2 regions of the [Archangium] primigenium genome follow, and region 2 is predicted to be linked to the other one. Evidence: riboswitches for the same ligand, from Rfam matches in the RefSeq annotation. Region 2 holds a riboswitch; the other holds the start of a gene.

Region 1 (7,927 bases), 6.6 Mb from region 2:
CACGACCCGCCGCCCGCATTTCTCGGGGGGCCCCAACGATCCTCGCCCGAGTTCCACGTGTTCTCCGGAAGTCCTGGAAACGCACCCACGCGCGAGCGGAAGACAGCCTGGCGGCCAAGGAAAAGACTGGCCGCCAGCTCAGGGCGTCCTCACTCCGTGCAGAGGGGCTCGCCATGCACCACGGCGATCGCATCCAGGTCGAAGCCCCCAGACGCGCCGCTGTAGTAGTTGGCCCCGCTGTCGCGGATGCGCACGAAGCGCGCCCGCGGGACGCCCAGGGTGGCCAGGTCGAAGCCATCGCCGCCCGCCACCGCCGGATCCGTGGCGCTCACGCCCGAGTCCGGCGAGGAGAACACCGGCTTGACGCCCGCACACCCCGGGTAGCCCCCGGCGCGATCCGTGAGCGCGCAGGGAAACTCGTGCCACGTCTGGCCGTCCTCGCTCACCGCGACGAGGCCCGTCTCCACGAAGCTGCCGAAGGGGTTCTCGAAGACGAGCAGGTCCACGCCCGGCCCGTCCACGATGGCCAGCGAGGTCAGCTCGAGGACGATCTCCCCGCGCCGCCCGAGCGACAGCACGTCCAAGGAGCCCATGACGGCGCCGCCCCCTCGGGGAGGGCCGAGCACGATGTCCGGGAAGCGGTCCTGCCCGAAGCCGGCCGCGTCCCCGGGCGTGAAGGACACGACCCGGCCCGCGAAGGGGTTCCGATCGGTGTCACACACCCGGGGCTCGGACTCGGACTCCGGCGCCCCACACCCCGCGACGAGCAGGGCGGGCAGGAGCCAGGCGAAGAGGAAGCGAAGCGCGCGGCTCATGGCGTCGCGTGCAGGCGCACGAGCCTGCGGCCGTTCTTGTCGGACACGCCCACGAGCAGGTCTCCCGCCAGCGGGGCCTGGAGGAGCACGCGGGTGCACGTGTCGGAGGCGGTGAGCACCTTCCTCGACGCGCCCCACGAGGCGCTCTCGCCCGAGGCCGACAGGGGCAGGTAGACCAGGGAGCGGGTGAGCGAGGAGTAGTCCGCGCCATCGTAGAAGCCGCGGCGGATGGCCACGCCCTCGCCGAAGCCCGACACGTCGAGCACGTCCAGCGCCTTGTAGACCAGGGGCGTGTTCGTCCGGCTCAGGTCCAGCGTCCCGAGCGAGTCGACCGCCGCGCGCCAGGTGGACGGGGCCACCGCGTGCAGGAAGTTGCTGGTGGCGTAGGGGTTGTCCGAGGTGGGCGTGCCCTGGGCGTAGCCGAACACGGCGATGTCCGTGCTCGTCCGGGCGTTGTAGCCGCTGTACTCGGCGTTGGCCGGGAACGTGGCCAGCTTCCAGCCCCGGAAGGTCACCTCGCCCGTCGTGAACCCGTAGACGCCGATGGCGTCGTCGAACCCCGAGCCCTCCAGCCCGAAGCCGTTGATGAGGAACACGTCCTTCGTGCCCACGGCGGAGTAGTTGCCCCGGGCGGAGAAGAACGAGGCGGAGCCCGCCCGGAGGGTGTCATGCAGCGCCACGGCGCCCGAGACGTCTGGCCGCGTATAGCCCGTCATCAGCCGCTGGCCATCGCTGGCGATGTAGCCGCCCAGGTACGTGGTCTTCCCCTTGTCCTCCGGGGAGATGACCGACACGAGCAGGGTGGTGCTCGAGGCGAGCGCGGGCCAGGTGCCGAGCGCGTAGAGGCTCGCGTCCGCCCCGTTGAGGCCGTACACGGCGGGCGTGGCCGAGTCCGTCAGGGCGACGACGGCGCCAATGCCCGCGGGCAGCGGCGCGGACTCGGTGGCGGAGAAGCCCGCCTCCAGCCTCAGCGTGCCGAGCTTCGTGTCATGCGGCGCCTGGGCGCAGTCGACCCCCGTGTCCGGCGCGGGATCCGGCGCCGGGAGCACGACCTCCGGCGGTCCGGCGTCCGGCGTGCCCGAGTCGGGCGTTCCGGAATCCGGGGTTCCGGAGTCCGGCGTCCCCGAATCCGGGGTTCCCGAGTCCGGCGTCCCCGCGTCCGGCACGGGCTCGGGCGGGGTGATGTCACGCACCACGCACTGCTCGGCCTCGCAGACGTAGCGCTGGCCGGACAGCGGCCCGTTCTTCTGCGCGCAGTCGTACGCGGTCTCGCACTCCGGTGCGCAGCCCGAGGCCAGCAGGCTCATCAACGCCGCACCCACGGCCCACGGCATCCAGCCCAGCACTCCCGACTTCCTCATGTCCTTCATCATCCAGCTGCTCCTCGCCCCCTCGGGCGTTGGGGCCTCGGCGAGGAGCGGACGGAGGATGCGACGGAGGACACGCCCCGGGGAACGGGACGCAGCGGGACCGCGCATCCGCCGCCTCCCCTCGGAAGCCTCGGTTCGAAGCCGTGCCACGTGGCGGCACGGATCCCAGGTAGGTCTTCGGACTCACGGGCGCGGAAGAGGCAAGCCCCTTCCTCCTAGTGGCCGTCGCTTCCCGGCGCTCGCGATGAGCACCAGTGCATCTGACGGCGGTCGTTCCCGTTCACCGCTGCGGGGCAGTCCCGGACTCGCACCGGGTTCCCTCAAACCCCCATGACGCCATGGAGGAACCAAGGACGAGGGCGGGATATGGCGGCGAGGCTCCTGTTGTCAACACGCGCCTGTCCGCCAGTCGCGGGCGAGCACGCGCGCCCGCGTCGCTATATTGCCCGGTCGCTTGTCGCTGGGGGGAAGACCGTGAAGCCACACATCGCGCTGCTGCCGTTGCTGCTCGTCTGTCTGCATGCCGGACCCGCCGCCGCCCGGACTCCGACGGTGGGCTATTCCAACGAGGGCCTCAAGCTGCTCATGCCCGCGAACATCCGCGTGGCCGAGCAGTTCATCCACGTCACGGTGGACCGCATCCGCATCCACTACACCTTCGAGAATCCGACGACCCAGCCCATCGAGGCCCGCGTCGCCTTCCCCTTCCCCCACATGGACCTGCTGCCGGGCGTGCCGGTGTCCGAGGTGTCCGACTTCCGGCTCTCGGTGGCCGGCAAGCGCCAGGGCACCCGCACCGAGACCGTCTATTGGCTCCAGGGGCAGGAGTACCGGGACCGGACCCAGGTGGACCAGCGCCTGGCGGAGGAGAAGCGCCGGCGGGGCAAGAGCGCCGCGGACGTGGGCGCGAGCCTGCAGCGCTCGGAGGTGTGGGATCAAGTGTTCCCCCCGGGCGAGCGCCTGAGCGTGGACATCACCTACCGGCCCTCGCTCAGCTCGGAAAAGGGCTGGAGCCAGGACACCTACCGCCACCCGCGCATGCGCCAGCGCTTCTGCGTGGACACCGACACCACGAGCACCCTGGACCGCTCCCTGCGGCCCTCGCCCTACATCCCCGTGGGCTTCTTCCAGGGGCCCGAGGTGCACTGGCTGTCCTTCACGCTCGTCACCGGCAACAACTGGGTGGGGCCCATCGGGCTGTTCCACCTCACCGTGGAGAAGCCCAACCCCCAGGCCATCCTCTCCTACTGCATGCGCGGCATGCGGAAGACGAGCCCCACGCGCTTCGAGATGACCCAGAAGAACTACCGGCCGGACCGGGACCTGGACGTCATCTTCTTCCGCCGCTAGCCCGGCACTTCCGGGCGCTCGCGCAGGGCCAGGGACACGAAGCGCTGGTCCGCCTCGTAGACCAGGCCCGCCTCGGCGAGCTCGCCGAGGAACGACGCGACGTCCGCCTCCCCCAGCCCGGTGTGCCCCCGCTCGTTCAGCGCGCGGTGCACCTGGGCCGCGCTCGCGCCCTCCTCGCAGGCGAGCCACGCCTCCGCCTGGGGGCCCTCCAAGAGGTAGCTCGCGTAGCCCACCGCCGCGCGCTCATCCACGATGCGCACGAACCCGGGCCCCCGCCGCCAGGTGAGCCGACCCCGGTCCCGCGCGTGCACCTGGCCCCAGTGCTCCACCGCCCGCCGCAAGCCCCCCACGTAGGCCTCGGGGTCGCGCCCGTCCACGTGCGCGTACTCGAAGTCGTACGCGAGCGCCGCGAGCTGCTCGCCCCGCTGCGGGTATACATGCGGGTAGTGGAAGAGCGGCCCCTCCAGCCGCAGCCCGAAGCGCTCGGGGCTCTGGTGGTAGGGGCTGAAGCGCTGCACGTGCAGGCGCGACAGGCGCGGCGGCTCCAGGTGACTGAGCGCGCCGAGCGACGCGGCCATGCGCGGATACTCCGCCTCGGGCTCCTGGGGAAAGCCGTAGAGGATGTTCCAGCTCACGCGCACGTCGTACTGCGCGCACCACTTGAGCAGCCGCACGTTCTGCCACGCCGCCACGCCCTTGCGCATGAGCTTGAGGATGGGCGTGGACAGGCTCTCGATGCCGGGCTGGATGCGGTGGATGCCCGCGGCGCGCATGTCCCGCACCTGCTGGCGCGTGAGGTTCGCCTTCGTCTCGTAGAAGACGCGCAGGTCCAACCCCCGCTCCTCCAGCCGCGGCAGCAGCTCGCGCAGGTAGCCCAGGTCGATGATGTTGTCCACGGCGACGAAGTCCAGCCACCGGTGGCGCGCCGACAGCTCCTCGAAGTCGCGCAGCGCCCGCTCCACCGACTTGCTGCGAAACGCCATGCTCGAGCCGTTGAGCCCGCAGAACGTGCAGTGCTGCTTCTGCCCCCACCAGCACCCGCGCGCCGTCTCCACCGGCAGCTTCACGTCGGGCACCAGCTCCTGGCGAAAGCCCGTGCGCGAGAGCTCCTCGAAGAAGAAGCCGTAGTCCGGCACGGGCACGTCGTCCATGCGCACCCGGGGCGCCTCGCCCTCCGGCACGGCGACGCCCCGCGCGAGCACTCCCCGCCGGGGCGGGAGCGGCCGCCCGGCGAGAAGGTCCTCCACCAGCTCCACGATGAGCGCCTCCGCCTCGCCCTGCACCACCACGTCCACGCAGTCGAAGGCGTCCAGGAGCCCCTGGCCCATGGGGCCGTCGCAGTTGGCCCCGCCGAACACCACCCGCACGTGCGGGGCGCGCTCCTTGAGCCGCCGCGCGAGCAGCAGCGAGGGCACGTTCTGGTTGAACGTCGTGCTGAACCCCACCAGCGCGGGCGCATGGCCGAGCAGCTCCTCCACGCACGCGTCGATGAAGGCGGGCACCTGCGCGCGCACCGCCTCCAGCCGGCCCAGCAGCCGCGCGGGCAGCACCTCGTCGCGCGCCAGCCGCGCGAGGTAGCGCGCGTCCTCCTCGGGCGCGGACGCGCGGAAGGGCGGCACGGAGAAGAGCCAGTCGCCCAACCCCGCGGACGCCGCGCTGGAGATGGCCCGGTAGTCCAGCAGGCTCAACGCCTCGCCGGGCCCGGTCAGGTGGCGCCGCAACCACTCCATGAAGGTCAGGTTGAAGGACCGCGCCACCGGCACGATGCCTCCGCGCTGGAGCACGCTCGACAACAACCCCAGCGCGATCGAGGGCATCTCCAGGAAGGCCCAGGGCATCGAGACCAGAACGACCCGTCTGTCATGCATGACACACACTCCGGCAACCCCGACACACGGTCACGCGGGGATCCAGCGTGAACCACCCGCCCCTCATTGAGCCGTCCCTGTCAGGAGCGCTATCGTAGCGCGTGGTGCCACAGCGAGGCACGGCCCCCCCCTGCCGGAACTCGTGGCGCCAGGAAGACCGTCATGAACGAGTTGACCGAGACTCCCCCCGCCTCTCCGTCCCCTCTCTCCCTGATTCCCCTGCCCCCGCCGTCGACGCCCGCCGTCGCGCACAAGCCGCTCAAGCTCCAGCGCGAGGACGCGCGCAGGACCGACACGACTCCATCCGACCGCTGGCACGAGATCTTCATCTGAGCGATGGACACGCGGTGGCCCCGGAGCCCCCGCCCCAGGGCCCCGTCTCTCCCGAGCCGAGAGGCGGGCCCTCGCCTGGACCATGACCTCCGCCTCCATCACGCTGGACGACACGCACTGGCCGCTGCTCATCCTGCACTTCGTGGGCAGCCCTTCCCTGGAGCAGTGCCGGGAGTTCTTCGTGCGGAGGACCGCGTACCTGGAGCGCGACGAGGTGCACGTGGGCATCTCGGATGCCACGCACATGAAGCTGCCGCCGGCCGAGTACCGTCAATTGCAGAGCGAGTGGGTGTCCCGGCACCGGGAGCGGCTGGCGCGCACCTTCCTGGGGACCGCGAGCGTCATCGTCGCGCCGGACATCCTCCTGCTCAAGAGCGCGTCCGTGTACCAGCACGCCGCCCTGCCCTACCCGACCATCAACGTCACCACCCTGCGCGCCGGCGTGGCGTGGGCCGCCGACCGGCTCGCGGCGGCCGGCCTCGACGAGGCCACCCGACGGCTGCGGCGGAGCTTCGACCTGGACGGCGAGGCCCCACCGCGCTGAGCGCGCCTAGTCGCCGTTCTCGCTGTCACAGAAGCCCGCGGCCACCGAGCAGATGATGGAGTCGCCGCAGATGATGAGCACGGAGAACACGCAGATGATGCCGGCCGAATCTCCGTTGCCGCCGGCCACCTGATCCAGGCTGTCCTCGGAGAGCGTGCGCACGGTGTTCTTGTTCAGACGGAGCTTGCGGGAGGAGTTCTCGCTCATGGGGGCAGTCCTTGTTGGGGCCCGTCTCAAGTGACGGTGAAGCCAACCTAGGAACGTGCCCCCGAGGGCCCCATCGCCCCCGGGGAGACTCCTACCTTCGACAACCCGCCATTCCAGGAATTCCTGCCGAACAGGCGGACAACGTGGGGGCGGGTCGCAGTCCGCCGCCCTCCGCGCTACCGGCGCCGACTCCGGGTGTGCGGCGACACGTAGGTGCCATCCTTGCGGTGGTAGCCCTTCACATGCACACGCCCGCCGCCCGAGCCCGAGTAGGAGGCGGCCTCGATTTGCGCCGCACGCTCCGCCTGTTCCTCGGCGCGCTTCTTCTCGGCGGCGAGCTGAGCCTCCACCCCTGCGAGGCGCTGCCCGAGGGCCGTGAGCGTGGCCTCGGTGCCATGGCCAGCCTTGAGCAGGCGCCGCAGCCACCCGAGCGCGTCGTCGAGCGCCTGACGCTGCGCGGCCAGGTCCCGGGCGGCGGCGACCCGCGCGAGCGCCTCGTCCCGGCCGGTCTCGAGCGCGGCGAGGTGGGCCGCGCGCGCCGCCGCGAGTTCCTCGGCCGGCGCGCGCGCGGCGGCGGGGCTGGCGAGTTCCTCCTCCACGCAGGGAAAGTCCTGGCCTTTCAGGCACGCCGAGGCCCGGGCGAGCGCCGCGCGGCCATAGAGACCGGGACTCTCCTCGGGCAGCAGGCCCTCGACGGCGCGGGCCATCGCGCCGAGCACGCGCGCATCACCCTCCTTGAACCGGGCATCCGAGGCGGCACGCGTGTTGGCGCGCAGCACGGCGAGGGCCTCCTCGCGCGCGCGCGGGCTGTTCCAGGACTCGCTCACGCGCCGGGCCTGCTCGACCGGGTTCGTCTCCGCGAGGCGAACCTCCACCTGGTGCAGCGCGTCGGCGAGCCGCTCGCTCGCCTCGCGATCGCGTCCCAAGGACACCATCGCGTCGATCTCCTCGCGCGCGCGCAGCCTGTCTCCGGCGTCGAGCGCCGCCTGGGCGCGCTGGGCCGTCGGGCCGCCCAGGCCGAACGCGCCCAGGGCGACGAGCCAACACGCGGCCAGTGCCCCGAACAGCCCCTTCTGCGCGGACGCGGAGCGCGCGGGCGGAGCGAGGAAGCGCTGCCCGGCCGCCTTGAACGCGAAGAAGGCCGCGATCAGCGTCGGCAGCAGGACGAGGGCGGGCTGGCCGTGCTTCGCGAACCACGCATGGCGCGACACGTACAGCCCCCAGAGGAGCAGACCCGCCAGCACCGCGCCGATGCCCACCGCCCAGGACGCCTTCGTCCGCTGGGACAGCGGCGTCCACACCGTCGCGCCCGTGACGGCGAAGCGCACGCCCGCGACCTCCACCACGCCCCGGCCCCGCGCCGTGGCGTAGTTCACCCGGAACACGTCACCCATGAAGGCCTGAACGCGGGTCGACACGAGCCGGTCCTCGACGGCGTTC
Region 2 (7,927 bases):
TCCCGGCACTGGGCGGGGGTCTTGCACCGCCTGACCGCATCCCGGAGCTGCCGAAAGACGCGCTCATGATACTCCCTGGGGTGGGGCCCCTTGTGTCCGCGAATGCGGACCTTGTTGGCTGGCTCCTCCATCGACATGCCCGCCTTGTCGAAGAGCTCTTGGAGCTTTGGCGTCCACGGCCCGCCCCGCGCGGGGGACTTCCCGTTCTCCACGGTGGCGATGTGGTGGATGTCGCCTTCCTCCAGCATGGAGAGGACGGCACTCGAGCTGGCGGGAAGGGTGAGCGTCAGTCCGCCCCCCGCCACGGACACCGACGTCGCATCGGAGGCCGCTACGGGCAGGACGACGTGGCCCGCACGGGCGGCATTCTGCACCGCCTGGGGAAAGCCCGGCAGCGTGCTCCCTGTCATGGCCTCCTTGCCCTTGGCGCCCGCTTTCCAGGTGGCCAGGAGGATGAGGACACGCAGCGTGTTGGGTCCGAGTACCTTGGCGTACCGCTCGCTCGCGTCGCGCAGTTCGAGGAAGGTCCTGGCGGCCTCCGCCTCGTCCCAGAGGCCCTGGGTGGCGGAGAGCAAGTCCCAGAGTTCGCTGCCCAGATAGCCCCAGAGCCAGAGGGTCATCGCGGTGGCGAGGCCCTTGGAGATGGGCTCCGGCGCCATGAGCACCACGAGGTACAGGGACAGGCCCGTGAGGAGCATCGTCAGGGCGTGCTCGGAGGCGTCCCGGAGGACGCCCGTGGCCGCATCCACCGCGGGAGCGAGCGCGAGGCCGAGGGCCAACGCGAACCTGTCAGGGTGGCTGAGGGTGGTGTCGTGGGGTCCGTCCCTCAGGAGCCAGAAGCAGTCCCCCGGAGCGCCGCGCCGCTCGCACAGGCGCGCGTAGCCACCTTCGACGCTGGAGTCCCCCGCGCCACGCGGAGGCCAGGAGGCCCGCACCAGGCGGCCGGAGCGCGGCTGGGGCGGGCGGGGGGCCACCCGGAGAGGGACTTCCAGCAACAGCTGGGTGAAGGCCTCGCGAAACTCCGCATCCGAGACCTGCACGGGCGCGAAGTCGCCGTTGGGCGTGAGTGTGACGGACTCCCTGGGGGCAGAGTCGTGGCGGTGGCTCACCCGCATGCCGCCGGTGGCACAGGCGGCCTGAAGGAAGAGGACGAGGAGAAACCAGCCGCCCGAGAGGCGCAGCCGAGCGCCCGTCATTCGGCGCGGGGCCGTGCGTCAGCCGCCCGTGGCATCGGTCGAGGTGGGCAGGGGCGGCACGGCGGTGGGGCGGCCGTGCGCGTCCAGCGCCACGAAGACGAACCGTCCCCGGGTGCCGAGCTGCCGGTCCCCGGTGAGCAGGTCCTCCGCGAACAGGTCCACCTCCACCGTCATGGAGGTGCGGCCCGTGGCGACCACGCGCGGGTGCAACTCCACGAGCTGGCCCTGACGCACCGGCACGTGGAAGTCCACCTTCTCGCTGCTCGCCGTCACCACGTTGCGCCGGGCATACCGCGAGGCGACCACGAAGGCCGCCTTGTCCATCAGCGCGAGCGCCTGTCCGCCGAACAGCGTCCCGTAGTGGTTCGTCTGCTCGGGGAACACCATCTCGATGAGCCGGGCCTCGGTGACGCGGCCCGGCTCCATCTTCTGAGCCGGCTCGGCGGGCGGCTCAGAACGAGGCATCGAAGGTGACCTCGCCCTCGACGCCCACCTGGTAGGCCGACACGCGGCGCTCGAAGAAGTTGGCCAGCTCCTGCACGTCCTGCAGGTCCATGAAGTTGAAGGGGTTCTTGGACCCGTAGCGCTTGGGCAGCTCCAGCATGACCAGCCGCTGGTCCGCCACGAACTCCAGGTACTGGCGCATCTCCTTCACGGACAGGCCGGCGACGCCGCCCTGGAGCAGGTCCTCGGCGAAGCGCAGCTCGCACTCCACCGCCTCCTCCATCATGGAGACGACTTCGCGCTCCATCTGGGCGTCGAAGAGGCCCGGCTCCTCGCGCCGCACCGTCTTGACCACGTCGAAGGCGAAGGCCATGTGGGCGCTCTCGTCGCGGAACACCCAGTTGGTGCCCGCGGCCAGTCCGTGGAGCAGCCCGCGCGAGCGCAGGAAGTACACGTAGGCGAAGGCGGCGAAGAAGAACAGGCCCTCGATGCACGCGGCGAAGCAGATGAGGTTGAGCAGGAAGGTGCGCCGCTGCTCGCGCGTCTCCAGCCGGTCGAGCTGGTGCACCGAGTCCATCCACTTGAAGCAGAAGGCGGCCTTCTGCTGGATGCTCGGGATGTTGTCGATGGCGGCGAACGCCTTGGCGCGCTCGGCGGGGTCCGGCACGTAGGTGTCCAGCAGCGTGAGGTAGAACTGCACGTGCAGCGCCTCCTCGTACAGCTGGCGCGACAGGTACATCCGGGCCTCGGGCGAGTTCACGTGCTTGTACAGGTTGAGCACGAGGTTGTTGGACACGATGGAGTCGCCCGTGGCGAAGAACGCCACCAACCGCTGGATGAGGTGCCGGTCCGCGGGTGACATCTTCGCGCGCAGGTCGCCCACGTCCGTGGAGAAGTCGACCTCCTCCACGGTCCACGTGTTCTTGATGGCGTTGCGGTACATCTCGAAGAACGCCGGGTACTGCATGGGGCGCAGCGTGAGGTTGAGCCCCGGGTCCAGCAGGCGCCCGCCCGTCTTGGGCGAGGCCTGCGAGGGCCGCGAGGGCTTGAGGGACATGGCGGCGGTCACTGGCAGGCCTCGCAGCTCTCGGGGTTTTCCAGGGAGCACGCGATGGCCTGCTCCTCGGTGGCGGTGTTGGAAGCGGGCTTCTGCTCGCGGGGCGTCTCCACCGTGGTCTTGGCGATGCGCGTGGCGGGACGCGAGCGCAGGTAGTAGGTGGTCTTCAGGCCCTTCTTCCAGGCGTACATGTACATGGAGCTGAGCTGGCCGATGTTGGGCGCCTCCATGAACAGGTTGAGCGACTGGCTCTGGTCGATGAAGGCGCCGCGGTCGGCGGCCATGTCCACGAGCGAGCGCATGGGCAGCTCCCACGCGGTGCGGTACACGGCGCGCAGGTGGGCGGGGATCTCCGGGATGTTCTGGATGGAGCCCTCGGCCAGCTTGATGCGCGTGCGCATGTCCTCGTTCCACAGCCCCAGCGTCTTGAGCTCCTCGACGAGGTAGCGGTTGACCTGGAGGAAGTCCCCCGAGAGCGTCTCGCGCTTGAAGAGGTTGGACACCTGGGGCTCGATGCACTCGTAGCAGCCCGCGATGGACGCGATGGTGGCCGTGGGCGCGATGGCGATGAGCAGGGAGTTGCGCAGGCCGCCGTCCTTGATGCGCGTGCGCAGGGCCTCCCAGCGGGCGGTGTCCTCGGGCGTCACGCCCCAGGCGTCGAACTGCAATTCGCCCCGGGCCGCGCGCGTCTCGGCGAAGGCCGGGTGGGCGCCGTGCTCGGCCGCGAGGTCCGCCGAGATGCTCAGCGCGTGGAAGTAGATCTCCTCGGACACCCGGCGCGACAGGGCGCGGGCCTCGGGGGCGTCGAAGGGCAGGCGCATCTGGAAGAAGACATCCTGCAGGCCCATGATGCCCAGGCCCACCGGGCGCCAGCGCAGGTTGGAGCCCTGGGCGGTGGGGATGGGGTAGTAGTTCAGGTCGATGACCCGGTCGAGCTGGCGCACGGCGGTGCGCACCGTGTGGCCGAGCTTCTCCCAGTCGAACACCACCCGGCCCGCGTCGTCGATCGTCGTGTGGCGCGCCAGGTTGATGGAGCCCAGGTTGCAGACGGCCGTCTCCTCTTGGCTCGTCACCTCGAGGATCTCCGTGCACAGGTTGGACAGGTGCACGACGCGGCCGGGCAGCGCGGTCTGGTTGCAGGCCAGGTTGGACTTGTCCTTGAACGTCATCCAGCCGTTTCCGGTCTGGGCGAGCGTGCGCATCATGCGCGCGTAGACCTCGCGCGCCTTGAGCGTCTTGAGCGCCAGGCCCTGGGCCTCGGCCTGCACGTAGGCCTGCTCGAACGCGGCGCCGTACAGGTCCGTCAGGTGGGGCACGGCCTTGGGGTCGAACAGGGACCAGGGGCCGTCGGACTCCACGCGCTTCATGAAGAGGTCCGGCACCCAGTTGGCCAGGTTCAGGTTGTGGGTGCGGCGCGCCTCGTCGCCCGTGTTCTCGCGCAGCTCGAGGAACTCCTCCAGGTCCGCGTGCCACGTCTCCAGGTACACGCAGCACGCGCCCTTGCGCTTGCCGCCCTGGTTCACCGCCGCCACGGACGCATCCAGCGTCTTGAGCCACGGCACGATGCCGTTGCTGTGGCCGTTGGTGCTGGTGATGAGCGAGCCGCGCGAGCGCACCCGGTGGTACGCGAGCCCGATGCCGCCCGAGAACTTCGAGAGCATGGCCACGTCGGTGTAGCTCTTGTAGATGGCGCTCAGGTCATCCTGGGGCGAGTCGAGCAGGAAGCACGAGGAGAGCTGCTCGTGCAGGGTGCCCGAGTTGAACAGGGTGGGGGAGCTGGGCACGTACTCGAGCAGCGAGAAGCGCCGGTAGAGCTCCAGCGCCTCGGCCACCGACTCGCCCAGCGCCACGGCGATGCGCATGAAGAAGTGCTGGGGCGTCTCCAGCACCGCGCGCGTGGTGGGGTTCTTGAGCAGGTAGCGGTCGTACACGGTGCGCAGGCCGAAGTACTCGAAGAGCCGGTTGCGCGAGGGATCGATGGCGTCGTTGAGCTTGCGCGCGTTGGCCGCCACGAGCTGCGCCACGCGCTCGTTGACCAGGCCCAGGCGGTGCCCGGCGGCGATGGACTGCGAGAAGGAGTGCACCTCCTGCCCGGACAGCTCCTTGTCGATGTAGGTCGCGAGCAGGCGCGCGGCGAGCTTCGCGTACTCGGGCTCCTCCAGCGTGAGCGAGGCGGCCGTCTGGATGGACAGCTGGTCGAGCTCCTGGGTGGACGCGCCATCGTAGAGCCCGGCGATCGTCTTGGTGGCCACGCGGATGGCGTCCACCTGTCTCAGGCCATCGCAGCAGCGGCTGATGGCGCGGACGATCTTGTTCAGGTCGGCGCCCTCGAGCGTCCCGTTGCGCTTGCGCACCCGCATGGTGGTGGGCGTGGGGGGCGGGGACGAGGGGGACGGAATGGGGCTCGTGGTCAACATGGTGCTGCTCTCCTCCTTCACGACCGCGTGAAACCGGAGGAGGCACGGGAGACGTCCGGGCATGCGCGAGTCCCAGGGCCACTGGGCTCTCCCGGACGACCTCGCGCCCCCACCGGGCAGCTGGCGCACGGCGTGGGAGCACGGACGGACCCGGGACGTTCGCGGAGCCCCGCGGCGTCTCGGACCGATCGCCTCCCCCGAGGTGGACCAGGTCGAACCGGCCGGGCTGTCTCTCCCGGCTCGGATTACTGGCAGGTTTTCGGGCTCGCGAGCGGCTGGCGGACCGCGCCAGCGGACATCCTTCCTACCTCCGTCCCCTTCCCAGCCTTGGAGGGCCAGTGGATGTGGACGGGCTCGTTCTCGCAGACCGCTGCGGGGCAGCTCCGGCCTCTCACCGGATTCCCTTTCAAGCCCGGTCCCTCTCGGGGCCGGGCACCAGCAACGGGGCACACATTAGGGGGGGGCGGCCGAGAGTCAAAGAACCCGCCAGGCCGCCCCCTGGGCTGTCCGCTTCCGGACGCCGCGCGGAGGAGCCGTGGGCCCGCCGGACCGTTGGTGGCTCCGGGGACCGGCGTTACAGTCCAGGGGTGTCCCACTCCTCGCGCTCCCGTCCCTCCGCTCTTCATGGCGCCCTCGAGGGCGCGGATCAGGACGTGCCCGTCTCCCTGGCTCCGTGGGAGCCGTCGGCCGATCTACCGTCGGCCGTTCTCGAGGAGGAGGCGCTGGCCCGGCTGGTGACGGAGGCCCGCGAGGCCTCGGGCGAGGCCCGCCAGGCGCTCTTGCTGCCCCTGGTGTCGCGCCTGGAGTCCCTGGGCGCGGGGGGCGGCTCGCGCGAGAACGCGGACGTGCTGCTCCGGCTCCTGGAGGGGGATCTCCTGCGGAACCTGGAGGCACGCGGTGGCCGCCCGCTCCGGTCCCTGGCCGTCGAGGCCCTCCTGCGCATGGGCTACCCCTACGCCCTGGAGGTCCGTCCGGAGGACCTGGCGTTCCTGCGCGACGAGCAGGCGCCGACGTTCAACGTGCCGCTCATCGCCCGCTCCGGCGCGGTGGGCGCCCTGGCGCTGGGCTTCTTCTTCCAGTGGGGCGCGGTGCCCACCATCCACAGCCACTCCTTTGATGCGGGCATCGACCCGCCCCTGGCGCTCGCCATGGGCCTGTCGGCGCTGTCCCTGGTGGCGGGCCTGCTGGGCCCCCCCCGCTCGCTGACCCGCCAGGTGGGCCTGGGGCTGCTGGTCGTCCTGGGCGTTCTTCAGCTGTGGATGGGGTCGCGCTCCGGTTATCACGGGCAGGTCAGTGGGGCGGCCGGACTCCTGGCCTGGCTGCTGCTCGTGCTGGCGCGCCGCTGAACGTTGTGGGTCATGTCAGAGGGATGGACTAGGGTAGGTCCATCGCGATACTAAACGCGAGTTCAGGTGGGCCGGGGTGGCTCGCCGCATACGCAAGGAGCAAGACGAAATGGCCGTGAATCCAGAGAAGGAAAAGGCGATCGAACTGGCGATGTCCGCGGTGGAGCGGCAGTTCGGCAAGGGCTCCATCATGCGGCTCGGCAACGAGGAGCCGTTGGTCCGGGATGTTCAGGCCATTTCGACGGGAAGCGTCTCGCTCGACATCGCCTTGGGCGTCGGTGGCGTGCCCAAGGGCCGTATCGTGGAAATCTACGGTCCGGAGTCCTCCGGTAAGACGACCCTGTGTCTGCACATCGTGGCCGAGGCGCAGAAGCGCGGCGGCGTGGCGGGCTACATCGACGCCGAGCACGCGATGGACATCGGCTACGCGCGCAAGCTGGGCGTGCGCACGGACGACCTGCTCCTGAGCCAGCCGGACACGGGTGAGCAGGCGCTGGAGATCGCCGAGATGCTGGTGCGCTCGGGCGCCATCGACGTGCTGGTGGTGGACTCGGTGGCGGCGCTCGTGCCCAAGGCGGAGCTCGAGGGCGAGATGGGCGATGCGCACATGGGCGTGCAGGCGCGCCTCATGAGCCAGGCGCTGCGCAAGCTCACGGGCACCATCAGCAAGAGCCAGACGTGCGTCATCTTCATCAACCAGATCCGCATGAAGATTGGCGTGATGTTCGGCAACCCCGAGACGACGACGGGCGGCAACGCGCTGAAGTTCTACGCGTCGCAGCGCCTGGACATCCGCCGCGTGGGCGCCATCAAGAATGGCGAGAACGTGGTGGGCAGCCGCACGCGCGTGAAGGTGGTGAAGAACAAGGTGGCGCCTCCCTTCAAGGAGGTCGAGTTCGACATCATGTACGGCTCGGGCATCTCGAAGGAGGGCGACCTCATCGACCTGGCCTCGGCGGACAACATCATCGAGAAGAGCGGCAGCTGGTTCTCCTTCAAGGGAGAGCGCATCGGCCAGGGCCGCGAGAACGCCAAGGACTACCTGCGTGAGCACCCGGAGGTCGTCAAGGAGGTGGAGCGCCAGGTGTTCGAGAAGTACGGCATCGGCAAGTCGCCCGTGGCGGCCGTGCCGGCGCCGGCGGACGGCGAGACGCCCCCCGAGGGCGCTCCCGAGAAGCGCCGCGTGAAGGCCGTGAAGTAGTCCCGGGGCCTTCCGGGTGTCGTCTCCCAGGGCCGTCTCCCGCGAGGGGGGCGGCCCTTTTGTCTTGGCTCGCCTGGCCGCATGGGAGGCGGGCCCGGTGGGGGCGTGATGCTTCGGCGGGCGCCGCGCGTTCCCGTGCACACCTGCCGCCCCCGGGGCCGCCAAGGGCATTGCCCCCAAAGGGGGGCTGTGCTGCGCTGCCCCGAGGGACTGAAGACAAGGAGCTGGGATGATGCGCCGCATCGAGAGTGCCGTGCTGGCCGTGC

What was found. A riboswitch is a leader RNA that binds a small molecule or an ion and turns the genes downstream of it on or off. The one in region 2 is predicted to bind cobalamin.
Region 1: another riboswitch for cobalamin. It lies ahead of I3V78_RS07470 (hypothetical protein); the one in region 2 lies ahead of I3V78_RS34280 (ribonucleoside-diphosphate reductase subunit alpha).

What each region holds. Positions count from the first base shown of each region.
Region 1 is NZ_JADWYI010000001.1:1,730,518-1,738,444, reverse strand. Features, by position in the region: gene I3V78_RS07475 (cell surface protein) at 150-815, opposite strand; gene I3V78_RS07470 (hypothetical protein) at 812-2,176, opposite strand; cobalamin riboswitch at 2,337-2,552, opposite strand; gene I3V78_RS07465 (DUF4424 family protein) at 2,660-3,535, shown strand; gene I3V78_RS07460 (RiPP maturation radical SAM C-methyltransferase) at 3,532-5,403, opposite strand; gene I3V78_RS07455 (hypothetical protein) at 5,566-5,736, shown strand; gene I3V78_RS07450 (hypothetical protein) at 5,819-6,280, shown strand; gene I3V78_RS07445 (class I lanthipeptide) at 6,287-6,487, opposite strand; gene I3V78_RS07440 (hypothetical protein) at 6,664-7,927, opposite strand, start outside.
Region 2 is NZ_JADWYI010000001.1:8,329,015-8,336,941, reverse strand. Features, by position in the region: gene I3V78_RS34295 (AHH domain-containing protein) at 1-1,196, opposite strand, end outside; gene I3V78_RS34290 (acyl-CoA thioesterase) at 1,215-1,661, opposite strand; gene I3V78_RS34285 (ribonucleotide-diphosphate reductase subunit beta) at 1,648-2,697, opposite strand; gene I3V78_RS34280 (ribonucleoside-diphosphate reductase subunit alpha) at 2,706-5,114, opposite strand; cobalamin riboswitch at 5,348-5,569, opposite strand; gene I3V78_RS34275 (hypothetical protein) at 5,768-6,460, shown strand; gene recA (recombinase RecA) at 6,570-7,661, shown strand; gene I3V78_RS34265 (hypothetical protein) at 7,891-7,927, shown strand, end outside.